4 regions of the Streptomyces sp. NEAU-174 genome follow, and region 4 is predicted to be linked to each of the others. Evidence: riboswitches for the same ligand, from Rfam matches in the RefSeq annotation. Region 4 holds a riboswitch; each other region holds the start of a gene.

Region 1 (4,204 bases), on a different contig from region 4:
ATGGTGTGCAGCTCCTCCATGAGCGTGTTGAACCGCTTGACGGCGTTGGCCGAGCGGGCCGCCATGCCGTACGCCTCGTCGACCCGGCGCAGCGCCTGCGGGAAGGTGATCTTCTCGCGCAGCGACAGCGCGTCGATCATGGCTTCCGCGCGCTCGCCGATGCCGCGCTTGGGCACGTTCAGGATCCGGCGCAGCGGGACGGAGTCCTCGGGGTTGGCCAGCACCCGCAGATAGGCGAGGACGTCCCGGACCTCCTTGCGCTCGTAGAAGCGCACGCCGCCGACGACCTTGTACGGCAGCCCGACGCGGATGAAGACCTCTTCGAAGACACGGGACTGGGCGTTGGTGCGGTAGAAGACCGCCACGTCCCCGGCCTTGGCGTCGCCCGCGTCGGTCAGCCGGTCGATCTCGTCGGCGACGAACTGGGCCTCGTCGTGCTCGGTGTCGGCCACATAGCCGGTGATCTCGGTCCCGGCGCCGGCGTCCGTCCACAGGTTCTTCGGGCGGCGGTTCTCATTGCGCTCGATGACCGCGTTGGCCGCGCTCAGGATGGTCTGGGTGGAGCGGTAGTTCTGCTCGAGGAGGATCGTCCGCGCGGTGGGGTAGTCCTCCTCGAACTGGAGGATGTTACGGATCGTGGCGCCCCGGAAGGCGTAGATCGACTGGTCGGCGTCGCCCACCACGCACAGCTCGGCGGCCGTGGTCTCCTCGGTGTCGGTGCCCACCAGCTCGCGCACGAGTGTGTACTGCGCGTGGTTGGTGTCCTGGTACTCGTCCACCAGGACGTGCCGGAAGCGGCGGCGGTAGTGCTCGGCGACGTCCGGGAACGCCTGGAGCAGATTGACCGTGGTCATGATGATGTCGTCGAAGTCCAGCGCGTTGGCCTCGCGCAGCCGCGCCTGGTACATCACATACGCCTCGGCCAGCGTCTTCTCAAAACCGTCTGCCGCCTGCCCGGCGAAGGTCTCCTCGTCGATCAGCTCGTTCTTGAGGTTGGAGATCTTGGCGCTGAAGGACTTCGGCGGGAACCGCTTGGGGTCGAGATCCAGATCCCGGCAGACCAGCGCCATCAGTCGCTTGGAGTCGGCCGCGTCGTAGATCGAGAACGACGAGGTGAAGCCCAGCTTCTTCGACTCCCGGCGCAGGATGCGGACACAGGCGCTGTGGAAGGTGGACACCCACATGGCGTTGGCCCGGGGGCCGACGAGCTCCTCGACGCGCTCCTTCATCTCGCCCGCCGCCTTGTTGGTGAAGGTGATGGCGAGGATCTGGCCGGGGTGGGTGGAGCGGGCGCCGAGCAGATAGGCGATGCGGTGGGTGAGCACCCGGGTCTTGCCGGAGCCGGCGCCCGCGACGATCAGCAGCGGCGAGCCGGTGTGCTCCACGGCGGCCCGCTGCTGCTCGTTCAACCCCTCGAGCAGGGCGGACGGGTCCACGACGGGCCGGGCCGCGCCGTCCCGGTAGTGGGCCTCCCGGGGCACGGGCGCGTCGAAATCGCCGCTGAAGAGGTGATGCGGCACGTCCTCGGCACCGCCGTGACCAGGGTGTGCCGATTCCTCGGGCGGCGGTGGCCGCTCCTCGTCCGAAGGAGGCCCGAGGTCCGCCAGGAAGCTGTCGTCAAAGAGGCTGCTCATCGCTCCCCGAGTCTAGGCCGCCCCACTGACAGCCGACGTCCGAACATCACGAAACGGTTTCGGGCAAAACGGTCACCAGTCTTCACAGGAGCCCCACGTGTTGGCTACCGTCCTGCGTCAGGCGGCCCGGAAGATCCGTCGGCGAACCACGTCGGCACGGGCTGCCTCCGCCGAGTCCGGTACGCCGTGAGGCGCCCGGAGCCGGGGACCCAACAACGCAACACCGGGGTGAATCGGCCCGAAACGGTGCGGCACGGACAGTGCCGCCCGGACACGGCCGTAGGGCAGCCTTCCGTACCGCCCGAACCCGACAGCTAACCCGGTAGGCGGTCCACGGAAGGAGTCGCCTCCCTTGGCGTCGCACCGCAAGCCGCGGAGCCGAATACCCGCCCCGCTCACCGGTCACAGCCGCCGTACGGCCGTCGGGTTCACCACGGCCGCCCTCGCATCCGTCACCCTCCTCTCCCAGTCGGCCAACGCCGCGCCCACCGACCCCAAGCCGGCCGCCCAGTCGATCGAGCAGGTGAAGGAGAAGGTCGACACCCTGTACCACCAGGCGGAGACCGCCACCCAGCGCTACAACGCCGCCAAGGAGCGCACCGACCAGCAGCGGGCCAAGGTCGACAAGCTGCTGGACTCCGTCGCCCAGCGCACCGAGAAGCTCAACGAGGCGCGGCGCATGCTCGGCAACTACGCCGCCGCCCAGTACCGCGACGGCGGAATGGCCCGCTCCGCCGCGACCCTGCTGTTCTCCAACGATCCGCAGGACGTCTTCGACCAGTCGCATCTGATGGACCGGATGACCGGCCGGCAGAAGCAGGCCGTCGACGACTTCCAGAAGCAGCGGGTGAAGGCCGCCAAGGAGCGCGGCAAGGCCAGCGAGAGCCTCGCCTCGCTGACCGCGTCCCAGAAGCAGCTGAAGGTCCAGAAGAAGACCGTCCAGGACAAGCTGACCGAGGCGCGGCGGCTGCTGGCGAATCTGACCGCCAAGGAGAAGGCGCGGCTGGCGGCGATCGAGAAGAAGAAGGCGGAGGAGGCCCGCCGTAAGGCCGCCGAGCTGGCCGAGAAGCAGCGGCAGGAGGCGGCCGCGCGCAAGAAGCAGCAGGAGCAGGAGCAGCAGAACGCGGGTGGCTCCGGTTCGACGGCGCCCTCCACCCCCTCGGCCCCGGCAGGCAGCTCCAAGGCGGCCCAGGCCATTGCCTTCGCCAAGGCGCAGCTCGGCAAGCCGTACGTCTGGGGCGCCACCGGGCCCAGCTCCTTCGACTGCTCGGGGCTGACGCAGGCGGCCTGGAAGTCGGCCGGGATCTCGCTGCCGCGCACCACCTGGGACCAGGTGAAGGCCGGTACGCGGGTCTCGACGTCGCAGCTCCAGCCGGGCGATCTCGTCTTCTTCTACGACGACATCAGCCATGTCGGCCTCTACATCGGCGACGGGATGATGATCCACGCGCCGAAGCCGGGCGATGTGGTGAAGAAGGCGCCGATCACGGAGATGCCGATCTACGGGAGCGTACGGCCCTCGTAGGCCCCCTGATCCCGACGATGCCGCTGCCCGGGGCCGGGACCCCGGGCAGCGGCATCGTCATCGGCTCGGCGGCGCCGTCAGCGCTTCAGCGGCGCCGCCAGCGCCTCAGGTGCCGGGCTTGCGCCCGTAGACGTACACGTCGTCGCCGTTCTTCAGCAGGCTCCAGTACTTCTTGGCGTCGCCCTTACGCATGTTGACGCAGCCGTGGGAGCCGGGCGGCGACCATACGCTGCCGTCGATCGAATGAAACGCCTGGCCGCCGTCGAAGAACTGGCTGTAGGGCATGGCGACCTTGTAGAGCGTCGACCAGTGGTTGATGTTCCGCCAGTAGACCCTCTTCAGCCCGGTGCGGGTCTCGAAGCCGTCCCGCCCGGACCGCACCGGCACCGGTCCGTAGACCAGCCGGGAGCCGTCCTGGACCCAGCTCAGCTGGCGGGTGAGGTCGACGCAGGCGATCCGGCCCTTGTTGGTCGGGCACTTCCGCGCCGCGTTCGGGTTGTGCCCGGCGGCCTTCTGGGCGCTGATGAGGTTCATCACACCCGAGGTGATCGGGCCCGCGTAGCCGATCGTCGGACTGATGCCGTGGTCGATCTGGAACTTCTGGATCGCGAGACAGTCCGCTCGCGACTGCCGCCCGTCCACCGGACGGCCCAGGAAGCGCTCGGCCTGCCGCTGATACGGCCCCGCGGTGGTCGTGCACGACGACGCGGCCATGCTCACCGGTGTCACCGTGCCGGCCGACCGGCCCAGCGGCCGCGCCTGAGCCTGCGCCGGACCGGCGACGGCCACCGCGAGCGGCACCACCATCCCCGCCAGCCCCAGCGCGACGCCCACGCGCCGCCCATGACTTCTGACTGCCCCCAATACCCCCATTGGCCACTCCTCTCGACTGCCTCGCTCTTTACTAAGACAGCTCGCGAGTGCAAACGGTTGCCTCGGGATCGTGTCGCGTTGTCGTGGGATTACCCCCAGAACATTCGTTCGTCAGGTCCACAGCACGGCGATGAAGATGTTTGCCGTTGTCAAGGCACCCACCGCGCCGAAG
Region 2 (4,204 bases), on a different contig from region 4:
ACCCCGCAGGAGATGGAGCGCGCCCAGGCGCAGATCGAGCGCGAGTGGCTGGACCGGCTGGCCACGGTCGGCGGCCGGGCCGACGAGCTCTGCCGTTACGCGGTGCTCTTCGGCGACCCGCAGCTGGCGCTGACCGCCGTGGAGCGGGTGCTCGACATCAGCCCCGAGGAGGTGCGGGCCGTGGCCGCGGCGCGGCTGCGCCCCGACAACCGCGCCGTGCTGGTCTACGAGCCCGTCCAGGGCGCCGAGGACGCAGCCGACACCGCCGAAGCCGCCGAGACCGACGCAGAAGGGGAGGCGGCCCAGTGAGCGACGCCGTCACCGCGACCATGACCTTCCACCCGCAGCCCAAGGGCGGCGCCCCCAGGCCGTGGGCGTTCCCCGCCCCCGAGCGCGGTGAGCTGCCCAACGGCCTCACCGTGCTGCGCTGCCACCGCCCCGGCCAGCAGGTCGTCGCCGTGGAGATCAACCTGGAGGCGCCGCTGGACGCCGAGCCGGCCGGGCTCGAAGGCGTCGCCACGATCATGGCGCGCGCCCTGTCGGAGGGCACCGACAAGCACGACGCCGAGGAGTTCGCCGCCGAGCTCGAGCGCTGCGGCGCCACGCTGGACGCCCACGCCGACCACGCCGGCGTCCGCGTCTCCCTGGAGGTCCCGGTCTCCCGGCTGCCCAAGGCGCTCGGTCTGGTGGCCGACGCGCTGCGCGCCCCCGCCTTCCCGGACGGCGAGGTCGAGCGGCTGGTGCGCAACCGGCTGGACGAGATCCCCCATGAGCTGGCCAACCCGGCCCGCCGCGCCTCGATGGCCCTCTCCGCGGAGCTCTTCCCGGCCGAGTCGCGGATGTCCCGGCCGCGCCAGGGCACCCAGGAGACCATCGAGGGCATCGACGCCGCGGCCGTGCGGGCCTTCTACGAGGCACATATCCGCCCCTCCACCGCCACCGCCGTCATCGTGGGCGACCTCGGCGGCGTCGACCTGGACCGGGCGCTCGCGGACACCCTCGGCGCCTGGACGGGCGGGGCGGGCGCGCCGCGCACGGCTCCGCCGATCGTCGCGGACGACACCGGCCGTGTGGTGATCGTCGACCGGCCGGGCGCGGTGCAGACCCAGCTGCTCATCGGGCGCGTGGGCGCCGACCGCCACGACCGGGTCTGGCCCGCGCAGGTGCTCGGCACGTACTGCCTGGGCGGCACCCTCACCTCCCGCCTCGACCGCGTGCTGCGCGAGGAGAAGGGCTACACCTACGGGGTGCGCGCCTTCGGCCAGGTGCTGCGCTCCGGGCCCCCGTCGCCCACGGGCGGCTCCTCGGGCGCCTCGATGCTGGCGATCAGCGGCTCGGTGGCCACCGAGGTCACCGGCCCCGCGCTGGACGACCTCTGGAAGGTGCTGCGCACGCTGAAGGAGCAGGGGCTGACCGACGACGAGCGCGATGTCGCGGTGCAGAACCTGGTGGGCGTCGCCCCGCTGAAGTACGAGACGGCGGCGTCCGTCGCGAACACCCTCGCGGACCAGGTCGAGCAGCATCTTCCGGACGACTTCCAGGCGCAGTTGTACGCCCGGCTGGCGGAGACCGGCACGGTGGAGGCCACCGCCGCGGTGGTGAGCGCCTTCCCGGCGGACCGGCTGGTCACGGTGCTGGTCGGGGACGCCTCGGCGATCGAGGAGCCGGTCCGGGCGCTGGGCATCGGCGAGGTCAGCGTCATCTCCAACTGAGGCGGGGAGAGTTGGCCGGATCCGTGCGCTGAACCACCGGTCCGGCCGACTCGCTGACGGTCCCGCGGACGGTCCGGTGGGCCTCCGGTCCATGAGCCGGCGGCGGAGGGACCCCGGCCCCGGAAGGGCGCCGGAGTCCATCCGACATGCCCGATTTATAGGATTGACTGCTTGTTTGGTTTGTGGGGAGAGCAACAAAAAACCGGAACCGTTTGGTGATCGAAAGCGAGCCCGTTTAGCGTCAGTCCGGCTGTTCGCCAGCGACCCGCCGCACCCGCGGCACCGGACAGTCATCGCCGAGTCCCCGTACGGCGCAAGCCAGGGGAGCCGGGGACCCAACACGTCCCCAGGGGTGAATCGGGCGCCTTCCCCGGCCGGGGGAGGGGTCCGTAGGAGACCTTCCTGCTCCGAACCCGTCAGCTAACCCGGTAGGCGAGAAGGAAGGAAAGGAGTGCGCCTCAGTATGGCGTCCACCCGCACTGCCACCGGGAAGCACCGCCGCACCACCAAGGTCAACATCCGCACGAGCGCCAACGTCGTGGGCATCACGACCGTCGCCTCGGGTGTGGTCGCCGGGATCACCGGACAGGCGTTCGCGGCCGACGGGGCCCCCGATCCCCAGCAGACCGGTCTGACCCAGGCGATCGTGATCGGCGACGGGATCGCGGACCACATCGAGGCCCAGGCGCAGTCCCAGGAGACCGCCGCCGAGCAGGCCGCCGCCAAGGCCAAGGCAGAGGCGATCGCCCGCCAGGAGGCCGCCAGGAAGGCGGAGGCCGCGGCGAAGAAGGCCAAGGCCGAGCGCGAGGCCAAGGAGCGCGCGGCGCGCGAGGCCGAGCGCAAGCGCCTCAACACCTTCGTGTCGCCGATCAGCGGCTCCTACGTCTCCACCGGCTACCAGGCGTCCAGCGGGCTGTGGTCCTCCGGCACCCACACCGGTATCGACTTCCACGCCTCCACCGGCACCACGGTGCACTCCGTGGGCATGGGCGAGATCGTCGAGGCGGGCTGGGGCGGCTCCTACGGCAACAATGTCGTCATCAAGATGAACGACGGCACGTACACCCAGTACGGCCACCTGTCGTCGATCAGCGTCTCGGTCGGCCAGAAGGTCACCCCCGGCCAGCAGATCGGCCTGTCGGGCGCCACCGGGAACGTCACCGGACCGCATCTGCACTTCGAGGCCCGCACCAGCCCGGACTACGGCTCGGACATGGACCCGCTGTCGTACCTGCGTAACCACGGCGTCAACGTCTGACGCACGGCGTCAACGTCTGACCCGTCGCGCGTCCGGCGCGAACGCCGCGCGGGTCCCACGATCCCGGGATCCCGGGATTCCGAGACCCCGTGAGACTTCCGAGAAGGCCCCGTCCGCCGGACGGGGCCTTCGGCGTGCCACCGCCCGGCTGACCAAAAAATATCCATGAAATGCTTCCCGCCATCGGAAATGGCGGCCGCGTGGAATAGAGTCTGTCAACGCGCGTTCCATGGTTAGTTTCGCGGGCGTTAAGGCGGAGGTTCGACAATGCGGGACCGTAAATGAGCGGGGATACGAACGCGGTCCAGGGCGGTCGCCGGATTTCGGCACACGCGATCTGCGCGGCGATTCGCGACGACATCGTCTCCGGTGCGTATCAGCCCGGCAGCCGCCTCACCGAGGAACTGCTCGCCCGGCGCTACGGCGTCTCCCGGGTGCCGGTCCGCGAGGCCCTGCGCACCCTGGAGTCCGAGGGCTTTGTGACCACCCGGCGGCACGCGGGGGCCTGCGTCGCCCAGCCCTCCGAGCGCGAGGCGGCCGATCTGCTGGACATCCGCGCGCTGCTGGAGCCGCTGGGCGCCGCACGGGCCGCACAGCGCCGCACCGAGGCCCATCTGAAGGTGCTGCGCGGACTGGTCCGGCTCGGCCGGGAGCGGGCCCAGGGCGGTCAGCTCGGCGAACTGCGGCCGCTGGGCGACTGGTTCCACGAGACGCTCGCCCAGGCGTCCGGCAGCCCGAGCCTGGCCGCGCTGCTCGTCCAGCTGCGCCGTAAGACCGCGTGGGTGTACGCGGCCGCTCCCGGCCCGCGGCCCGCGCCCCCCGAGGGCGCCGTGCGCCCCGACCCGGCCGCGCGGGCCATGGAGTCCTGGGCGGAGCACGGCGCGCTGGTGGACGCGGTGGCGCGCGGCGACGCCGACCGCGCGCGGGCGCTCGCCACCGCGCACACCGAGCGCGCGCTGTCGGAATACCGGCTGCGCCGCCCGATTCCGGTGAGGACTTCGAAACATTCCGTCAACACGGCGAGCGGCCGGAATTAACAGAGCTCCCGTATACAACTCTTGGGAATTCTGTACGCGGAAACATGAAAACGGCGGGGCTGCGGTGACCATTACGGCCACCGCGGCCCCGCCGTGCCGAATCCCTGAAATCACTCCGGGAATCACCAGGGAATTCCAGGCAGGGCTCGCCCGGGGTCAGACGGTCTCGGGAAGCTCCTCGAGCCCCTCCGCCACCA
Region 3 (4,204 bases), on a different contig from region 4:
CGAGCGCCTCGGCGGCGCCCGCTGGGAGGAGCTCGACGGGTTACCGCTGTGGCTCCCGGACCAGCTGCTGCACACGGCCGAGCCGGTGGAGAACTCCCGTGCGTATGTGGCCGACAATTCGGCCGACCACGCCCGTCGCGTCCTGCGCCGCGCGGAGAACCCCGACCGCCCGGGCGAGGACACCGAGCGGCTGCTGGCCACCGCGTTCGCCCATGACATCGCCCTCGCGCCGAAGCCCCGGCGCCGCTCCGGCGGTCCCGACGCGACCTGGTGCCGCTTCTATGAGCACGCCTTCCTCCTCGCCGGAGGGGACGAGATCGTGCTGTGGGAGCTGGAGCACAACCTGACCCGGGACGGCCGGCTGGTGTGCGAGGTGTACCTCGACGAGGTCTCGGCGGAGCTCGCGGCGGACCGCCACGCCCGCGCGCTGGGCGTCGACCTCTGACGTGCGCGGTATCTGACGCTTCCCATCCCCACCCTTCCCATCCCCATCCTTCCCATCCCACCCACCGAGCACCCGCTTGGCCGACACCGGCTCGCCTGGCGGCCCGTCAGCCGGAAGCCTGGTGACGACGGTGACCCCGTGACGACGATGCCGCCGTAACGCTGTGACGGCGGCGGGACGCCGTGACGGCGGCGGGACGCGGACCAGGGAAGCGAGAGAAGCCGGTGCGGGTGCGAGGGAGCAGGGCTCGTACGGGCGCCCGTACGGAGGGCGTTACGGAGCGGCGTACGGCCTGGCCCCGGCTGACCCGCCCGCTCGCCCGCCGCCGCCCCACCACCCGCGTCCGTACGCTCATCGACATCGGTGCCGCGGCCGGTGCCGCGGCGGGTGCCGCCACCGACGCGTCCGCCGGGCCCACCGCGGGGCCCGCTCCGGCCGATGAGAACGGTAAGGAGCCCCCGGGCCGCCGTATGGCCCGCTGGGTCCCCGCCGTCCTCGTCCTCGGCGGCATCGCCTTCGACCTGGCCGCCCCGCCCGGCTACACCGCCTCGCCGTTCTTCGCCGCCGCCCCTTTGGTCGCCGCGGCGCTCTTACCGTTGCGTCAGACCATCGGCACGGCCGTCGTCGCCGTCCTCACCACCTGTCTGCTGGCGGAGTTGCACGGGGTCAGGGACCCGACCCAGGCGGCCACCGAGATCATCACGGTGGCGACCGTGACCGTGCTGGCGGTGGTGATCAACCGCGTCGTACGCCGCAGCCACCACCGGCTCGCCTCGGCGCGCGGTGTCGCGGAGGCGGCCCAGCGCGCCGTCCTGCCCGCGCCGCCCGCCCGGCTCGCCGGGCTGGAGATCGCCGCGCGCTACGTACCGGCGGAGAAGTACGCGGCGATCGGCGGTGATCTGTACGCGGTCCAGGACACCCCGCACGGCGTACGGCTGACCGTCGGGGACGTACGCGGCAAGGGGCTGGGGGCCGTGGAGGTCGTGGCGATCCTCCTGGGCTGCTTCCGGGAGGCCGCGGAGCAGGAGACGACCCTGGAGGCGCTCGTGGGCCGCCTGGAGCGGGCGTTGCAGCGCGAGGGTGCCCGGCGGGCCGACCTGGAGGTGGCCGAGGGGTTCACGACGGCCGTGGTGGCCGAAATTCCCCGTGGCGGCTCCACCCTGCGGCTGATCAACCGCGGCCATCCGGCGCCGCTGCTCCTGGAGGAGGGCGGCGCGGTGCGCGCCCTGGAGCCGGAGGCGTCGGCGCTGCCGGTGGGGATGGGGGAGTTGGCGGGTTGGCCGGACCGGGTGATGGAGCTGGCGTTCGCGGAGGGCGAGACGCTGCTGCTGTTCACGGACGGGGTCACGGAGGCCCGGGACCGCCATGGCGAGTTCTATGACCCGGAGGAGCGGCTGCGCGGCCGCCGCTTCGCCGGTCCGCAGGAGCTGCTGGACGTGTTGGTGGCCGATGTCGAGCGCCATACGGGTGGCGGGACGTCGGACGACATGGCGCTGCTGGCGGTCCGTCGGACGCGGGCCCGCGGCAATGGACGGGACAACGGGGACAACAGGCGGGACAACGGGCGAGAGAGCGGTGGGGGCCCCGGTGGGGGCGATAACAGGCCGAACCCCACGCCCTCCTAGCCGACCGGCCAACCGTACCCCGGCGCACCGTACCCCGGCGCACCGCACCGCACACCCTGCGTAACCGACCGAGCTCCCTCCGCATAACAATTGATGCACGATCGATCCGTATGCGGTTTTGCCAACTCTTGCCCCGCGCGTCGACTCGCCCCCATCTGTCCCTCCTTGAGCGCTAAGTTCATGCCAAAGGTGCGCGGATTCCTCGGAACAGCTTGGAATCACATCGCGCTCTCTATTAACGTTCGATAACGCAGCGCGGTCGTCACAACCGTCGCAAGGGCGGCACCGTGCGCCGTCGCCGAATCCCGTACGCACAGCGGCAGTACCGCACCACCAGCAGCACCAAGGGAACCGGGGAACCAACACCTTGGGGTGAATCGGGTCGAACCTGACCCGTAGGAGACCTTCCTGCTCCGAACCCGTCAGCTAACCCGGTAGGCGAGAGGGAAGGAAAGGAGTGCGCCTCCGTGGCGTCCAACAGGTCTGTCCTGGCCGAGGCCCCGTATCGCACACGGGGAGGCGGTTTGGGGACCGCCACCGCCTACGGCCCCGGCTTCGACGCCGGTGGCGGGATGAGCTCAGGGGACGGCCGATTCGCCCCCGACGACTCATACGACCCATACGGTTTCGCCCCCGACGACCGCTACGCGGATGAGGGCGCCTCCGAGGGCCCGGGTGCCGGATTCGAGGCCGAGACCTGGGAGGAGTGGAACCCCACCGAGGAGTCCATCGCTCCCGTACGCGGCCGGCACCGCGTGGCCAAGCAGCGCGGCGGAACCATGGCGCGCAGCGGCGCCGTCCTCGGGGTCGGCGTGATCGCGGCGGTCGGTGCGGGCGGTATGGCCAGCGCCAAGGACCGTCCCCAGCTCCCCATATCCATGCCGGACCTCGGCCATGTCGCCGATCAGGTCAAGGCCAGCCTGCCCGCCGCCAAGGACCTGCCGGGCATCGGCTCCTGGGCGTCGGACGACAGCAGCGGCGCGCAGACCGCCGCAGCCCCGCTCTCCCAGGCCGGTCTGACCAGCGAGGACGAGCAGCGCGGCACCACCGACGCGGGCGAGGCGCTCCGCGCCCGCATCCTCCAGCAGGCCGAGAACCAGCAGAACGCGGCGGACGAGGACAGCCGCACCGCCGCGGCGCAGGCCGCCGCCAAGGAGGCCAGGGCCGCCGCGGACAAGGCGGCCGACCAGGCCGCGGAGGCGGCCGCCAAGCGGAAGGCCAAGGCCGAGGCGGAGAAGCGGGCCGCCGAGCAGCGGGCGAAGGAGGCGGCCGAGAAGAAGGCCGCGGCCGAGCGCCAGGCCAGGCTCGCCGCCCAGTACACCCTCCCCGTCGCCTCGTACACCCTGACCGCCAGCTTCGGCCAGGCGGGCGACATATGGTCGGCCAACCACACGGGCCAGGACTTCGCCGCCCCGACCGGCACCCCGGTCAAGGCGGTGCACGGCGGCACCATCACCCAGGCGGGCTGGGCCGGTTCGTACGGCTACCGCATCGTGCTGACCATGAGCGACGGCACCGAGCTCTGGTTCTGCCACCTGTCCTCGATGGTGGTCACCTCCGGCAAGGTGTCGACGGGCGATGTCATCGCCCGTGTCGGCGCCACCGGCAATGTGACCGGCCCGCACCTCCACCTCGAGGTCCGGCCGGGCGGCGGCTCGCCGATCGACCCGATGCCCTGGCTGCGCCAGCACGGGCTGAACCCCTGATACCCCGGCGGCCCTGGCGCTCTCTCCCCCCTTGACGCCAGGGCCGCCGGTTCAGGTGCCGATCGATGGGGCCGGGGCCGGAACAACCCCGCCCGGCCAACCGTTGTAGAGACGTATGGCTGACAACACACAGAAGATCGGTGACCTGTCCGTCTTCCCGCTCTCCCTCGGCGGGAACGTCTTCGGCTGGACCGCGAACGAGGCCGAGTCCTTCCGGGTGCTCGACGCCTACGTGGCGGCGGGCGGCAACTTCATCGACACCGCCGATGTCTACTCCGCCTGGGTACCGGGCAACGAGGGCGGCGAGTCCGAGACCATCCTCGGCAACTGGTTCGCCTCCCGCGGCAACCGCTCCGACATCGTCCTCGCCACCAAGGTGGGCGGCGGCGCCCCGGAGCCGCGCGGGCTGACCTCGTCCGCCATCAAAT
Region 4 (4,204 bases):
CTGTACGGCACGGGCGAGGCGGGCGGGAACCCACTCTACGACCCCGGCGCCAAGAAGTGGGTCACCGGCGGCAAGGGGTTCACCGACGCCCTCGGCTTCCTCAAGACCGTCTACTCCGAGAAGCTGGGCCCGGACATCTCCGACGCCCTCGACCCCAACGTCGGCACCACCGTCTACAGCGAATGGCTGCCCAAGGGCGAGCTGGCCATCGCCCTCGACGGCTCCTGGCTCGGCCAGAACTGGCTGAAGACCGGCGGCAAGCCGTGGCCCGAGTGGTCCAAGACCCTCGGCCAGGCCCCGATGCCCACGCAGCACGGCCAGGCGCCCGGCAAGGTCAGCATGTCCGGCGGCTGGACGTGGGCGATCACCGCGAAGTCCAAGAACCCCGATCTGGCCTGGAAGTTCATCCAGCAGCTCCAGACCAAGGACAACGCGGTCACCTGGGACATCGTCGACGCGCAGATCGCGGTCCGCAAGGACGTCGCGCAGGACCCGAAGTACACCTCGTCCATGCCCGGGATCACCTTCTTCACGGGCCTGGTGAAGAACACCCACTACCGGCCCACCACCCCCGTCTATCCGCAGGTCTCCACGGCGATCGGCGAGGCGATGGAGGCGGCGACCACGGGTGACTCCTCACCGGAGAAGGCCGCGAAGTCCTACGACGACCAGCTGAAGTCCATCGCCGACGGCGCCACGGTGGCGGCGGGCGGCCAGGGCTGAGGGCCGCCCCCCGATGGCAACCGCGACCAAGGTGGCGGCGGCCCCGACGGAGACCCCGGCCCGGCCGGGCCCCCGTCGCGGCCGCCCCCTGCGCTGGCTCCCGCTCGCCCCCGCCACCGTCATGCTGCTGCTCTTCCTCGGTGGCCCGATCGCCTACTGCGTCTATATCGCCTTCACGAACATGCAGCTCACGGGCGCGTCCTCCACGGACTTCGTGGGCCTGGACAACTTCCAGCGCGCCTTCGGGGACGACGACTTCCGTAACGCGGTCGTCCTCACCCTCGTCTTCACCCTGCTCTCCTCCCTCGTCGGCCAGAACACCCTCGGCCTAGCCCTGGCCGCCCTGATGCAGCGCGCCTCCCGGCCGGTGCGCACGCTCACCGGCTCGATCGTCATCGCGGCCTGGGTCGTCCCCGAGATCGTGGCGGGCTTCCTGCTGTACGCGTTCTTCCGCCGCGAGGGCACGCTCAACGCGCTGCTGGACTGGCTGGGCCTGCCGTCCCAGAACTGGCTCTACACCCTGCCCATCCTCGCCGTCTCCTTCGCCAACGTCTGGCGCGGCACGGCCTTCTCGATGCTCGTCTACTCCGCCGCGCTGTCGGAGATCCCCAAGGAGATCACCGAGGCCGCGGAGGTCGACGGCGCCGGCGGCCTCGGCCGCTTCTGGCACATCACCCTGCCGATGATCCGCCGCTCCATCGGCACCAATCTGATGCTGAACACCCTCCAGACGCTGTCGGTGTTCGGCCTCATCTGGGCCATGACCCGAGGCGGCCCGGGAAACCGCAGCCAGACCCTCCCGGTCTTCATGTACGACCAGGCGTTCAACAAGTCCCTCATCGGCTACGGCACGGCGGTGGCCCTGCTGTTGCTGCTGGTGGGTGCGTTGTTCTCGGTGGTGTACCTGCGGCTGATGCGCGAGGAGGTCTGAGCTCCCCGCTCGGCGGGGCACACGCCGGGCGGAACGTGATTGCCGACACACAACACACACATCCGCGCCCCTGTTGTCAGGCATGTCACACTTATCCATCCCGAACGTGACCGCGCCAGGAGCGAGTTCGCTCATGCCCACTTGTGAAGACCTTGTGTTCGAACCGAGGTCCCTCTAGCGTGCTCGGCGTTCGAGAAGCGAACACCACGTTGCCGGGCCGCCGAATCCTGCCCACCGGCGCCGCGGCAGCACGTCATCACACCGTCGGGCAGGAGTGGGGGACCCACTTGCGCCGTGCGGACAACACGTACCGGACGGCTAGGGGTGAAGCCGTGGAAGCACACGGCCGGGTGAATCTCCAACCCGAACCCGACAGCTCACCTCGCAGGCGTTCCGGAGTACGGAGCCACCCTGATGTCTGTCGTCGGACAACACCGCTCCCCATGCCCTCAAAGCGCCGCCCAGCGCCTCCTCGGCCGCGCCTCCCCTGTCGGCGCACCCCTCGCGTTTCCGGTTTCTCCACGCAGTGAGTGAAGAAGGCCGCCGACTGGTGTGACCTCAGCCGTATACCGGGGTCACTCATCCACGTACGAGCACGCGGCCGGTGCTGAGCCCTGCCTCCTCGGTGTGCGCGTTTGACGGGGCGGGGTCGCTGCCGGCTTGGCGGGCTCGGAAGCCAGTGCGGCCGTCTGCCGCTCAGCCAGCTCGGAACCCGCCGTGCCTTCCGTCAAACAGGAGGAGACATGTTGAAACCCTTCGCGTTGGACTACGCCCGCCCTGCCGCGCCCCCGCCCATCGTGATCCCTTACGCCTATGACCCCAGACGGCAGTGGAACGTCCTGCCCGACGGCCGCCCGGCCACCAGCGACCGCGCCTTGCTGCTGGCCGCGAGCACCACCTGCTCCACGGCAGGTTCCAAAACCCACTTCGACGACTGACGGGTCCCATGACGGTCCTCATACTGACCTGTGCCGAGGACGTGACCGCGGACATGGTGGTGTCGGCCCTGGACGACCGGGGCGTCCCGGTCGTACGCCTGGACCCTGCCGACCTCCCCGGCCGGGTCAGCCTGTCAGCGGAGTACGTCCAGGGCGACTTCCACGGTCACCTGTCGACCGGTGACCGGGTGGTGAGCATGACCGGACCGCGCTCTATATGGGTACGCAGACCCGGTCGCCCGGCCGCGCAAGCCACCCATCAGGCCGAATGGCTCACGGCCGAGTCCGAACACGCCCTGTACGGAACTCTGCACGCAACGGGCACGCGCTGGATGAATCACCCGGTCGCGGCCCAGCAGGCCCGCCGCAAACCCTGGCAGCTGCGTGTCGCCCACCACAGCGGCTTCGCGGTGCCCCCCACGCTGATCACCAGCTTCCCGCAGATCGCACGCGACTTCGCCGCCCGGTACCGGGATCTCGTCGTGAAGTCGATTTCGGGAGCACACCCCAGTGACCCACCGATGGCACTTCCCACCAGTCGTGTCGAGCCGGATGCCGACTTCGCAGGGGTGACAGCCGGCCCCACCCTTCTTCAACAGCGCGTACCCAAGCGTGCGGACATCCGGCTGACCTGTGTCGGAGACGAGTTGTTCGCCGCCCGGAAGTTGTCCGACCCCAAGGAGGTGGACGGGCGCTTCACCGACAACGGCGCCCTCTGGTCCCCGGCCCGCATACCTGACCGCATCGCGGGGGCCGTCCGTGCCTACGTGTCTCTCGCCCAACTCGCCTACGGCGCTTTCGATTTCGCCGAGGACGGTGACGGCACCTGGTGGTTCCTCGAGTGCAACCAGGGCGGGCAGTTCGGCTTCATCGAGCTGGAGACCGGCCAGCCCATCGCCGAGGCCGTCGCGGCCTGGTTGGCCAGTCGATCCACCCCTCCTCGGTAACGGCGGCCCGGAAGACCGCCCAGGCGGCAGGCGTGCAACGGATGGCCGGGCCGCTGGAGTGAGGGACCCGGCCGGGTCTCCGGGGGCGGCTCCCACGGCGGTGGTGGCGGGCCCTTCCCTCCGCACGCTCCGGTGCCCGACTCCCGGCTCATGTCCCTGTCTGTGGTCACACCCTCAGCTGTCCGCGGGGACGGCCGCGTTCCCAGAGCCGGAGGGCTTGGATTCGACGAACCTCCCCGTGCGCCCCGTCCGGCGGTCGTAGACGAACGCAAGGAGAGACGTCAACTGCTACTTCAGGCCATATCTGGCCGTACCGGTTGGGACCGGTCCCAACCGGCTCGCGATATACCCCGAACGTCGCCGAACGAGCGATTCACACAACCGGAAGGACACCAGACATGGGTACGCGCAACGCCCTCCTCGGGACCATCGCCGCAGCAGGGCTCACCGGAGCCATGCTCACCGCGGTGACTGCGGCTCCGGCTCAGGCCGCCGAAGGCTGCAACACCAACAACGCCAGGACGGTCGCGTCCGCCTCGACCCACTCCCGCGGCATCGAGCTGCGGTACAACGGGACATGCGCATGGGGCAGGATCTTCGGCTCCCCGGGTGACCTGGTGTGGGTGGACCGCAGCTACGACGGCGGCCGAACCTGGAGCCAGCTC

Evidence for each region. Region 4 has a riboswitch for cyclic di-AMP ahead of tgmA (putative ATP-grasp-modified RiPP). Riboswitches for the same ligand answer to the same signal wherever they lie in the genome.
Region 1: another riboswitch for cyclic di-AMP. It lies ahead of ACT2CW_RS00610 (C40 family peptidase); the one in region 4 lies ahead of tgmA (putative ATP-grasp-modified RiPP).
Region 2: another riboswitch for cyclic di-AMP. It lies ahead of ACT2CW_RS33740 (M23 family metallopeptidase); the one in region 4 lies ahead of tgmA (putative ATP-grasp-modified RiPP).
Region 3: another riboswitch for cyclic di-AMP. It lies ahead of ACT2CW_RS05110 (M23 family metallopeptidase); the one in region 4 lies ahead of tgmA (putative ATP-grasp-modified RiPP).

What each region holds. Positions count from the first base shown of each region.
Region 1 covers NZ_JBQTCE010000001.1:140,418-144,621, forward strand. Annotated here, with positions in the region: gene pcrA (DNA helicase PcrA) at 1-1,634, opposite strand, end outside; cyclic di-AMP (ydaO/yuaA leader) riboswitch at 1,793-1,978, shown strand; gene ACT2CW_RS00610 (C40 family peptidase) at 1,987-3,159, shown strand; gene ACT2CW_RS00615 (L,D-transpeptidase) at 3,265-4,023, opposite strand; gene ACT2CW_RS00620 (hypothetical protein) at 4,144-4,204, opposite strand, start outside.
Region 2 covers NZ_JBQTCE010000013.1:271,033-275,236, reverse strand. Annotated here, with positions in the region: gene ACT2CW_RS33750 (M16 family metallopeptidase) at 1-309, shown strand, start outside; gene ACT2CW_RS33745 (M16 family metallopeptidase) at 330-1,712, shown strand; cyclic di-AMP (ydaO/yuaA leader) riboswitch at 1,997-2,161, shown strand; gene ACT2CW_RS33740 (M23 family metallopeptidase) at 2,176-2,970, shown strand; gene ACT2CW_RS33735 (GntR family transcriptional regulator) at 3,252-4,007, shown strand; gene ACT2CW_RS33730 (HPr family phosphocarrier protein) at 4,164-4,204, opposite strand, start outside.
Region 3 covers NZ_JBQTCE010000001.1:1,163,202-1,167,405, forward strand. Annotated here, with positions in the region: gene ACT2CW_RS05100 (DUF6227 family protein) at 1-445, shown strand, start outside; gene ACT2CW_RS05105 (PP2C family protein-serine/threonine phosphatase) at 670-2,070, shown strand; cyclic di-AMP (ydaO/yuaA leader) riboswitch at 2,392-2,526, shown strand; gene ACT2CW_RS05110 (M23 family metallopeptidase) at 2,538-3,776, shown strand; gene ACT2CW_RS05115 (aldo/keto reductase) at 3,892-4,204, shown strand, end outside.
Region 4 covers NZ_JBQTCE010000003.1:302,123-306,326, forward strand. Annotated here, with positions in the region: gene ACT2CW_RS10670 (ABC transporter substrate-binding protein) at 1-723, shown strand, start outside; gene ACT2CW_RS10675 (carbohydrate ABC transporter permease) at 737-1,654, shown strand; cyclic di-AMP (ydaO/yuaA leader) riboswitch at 1,904-2,060, shown strand; gene tgmA (putative ATP-grasp-modified RiPP) at 2,401-2,592, shown strand; gene tgmB (ATP-grasp ribosomal peptide maturase) at 2,601-3,539, shown strand; gene ACT2CW_RS10690 (glycosyl hydrolase) at 3,938-4,204, shown strand, end outside.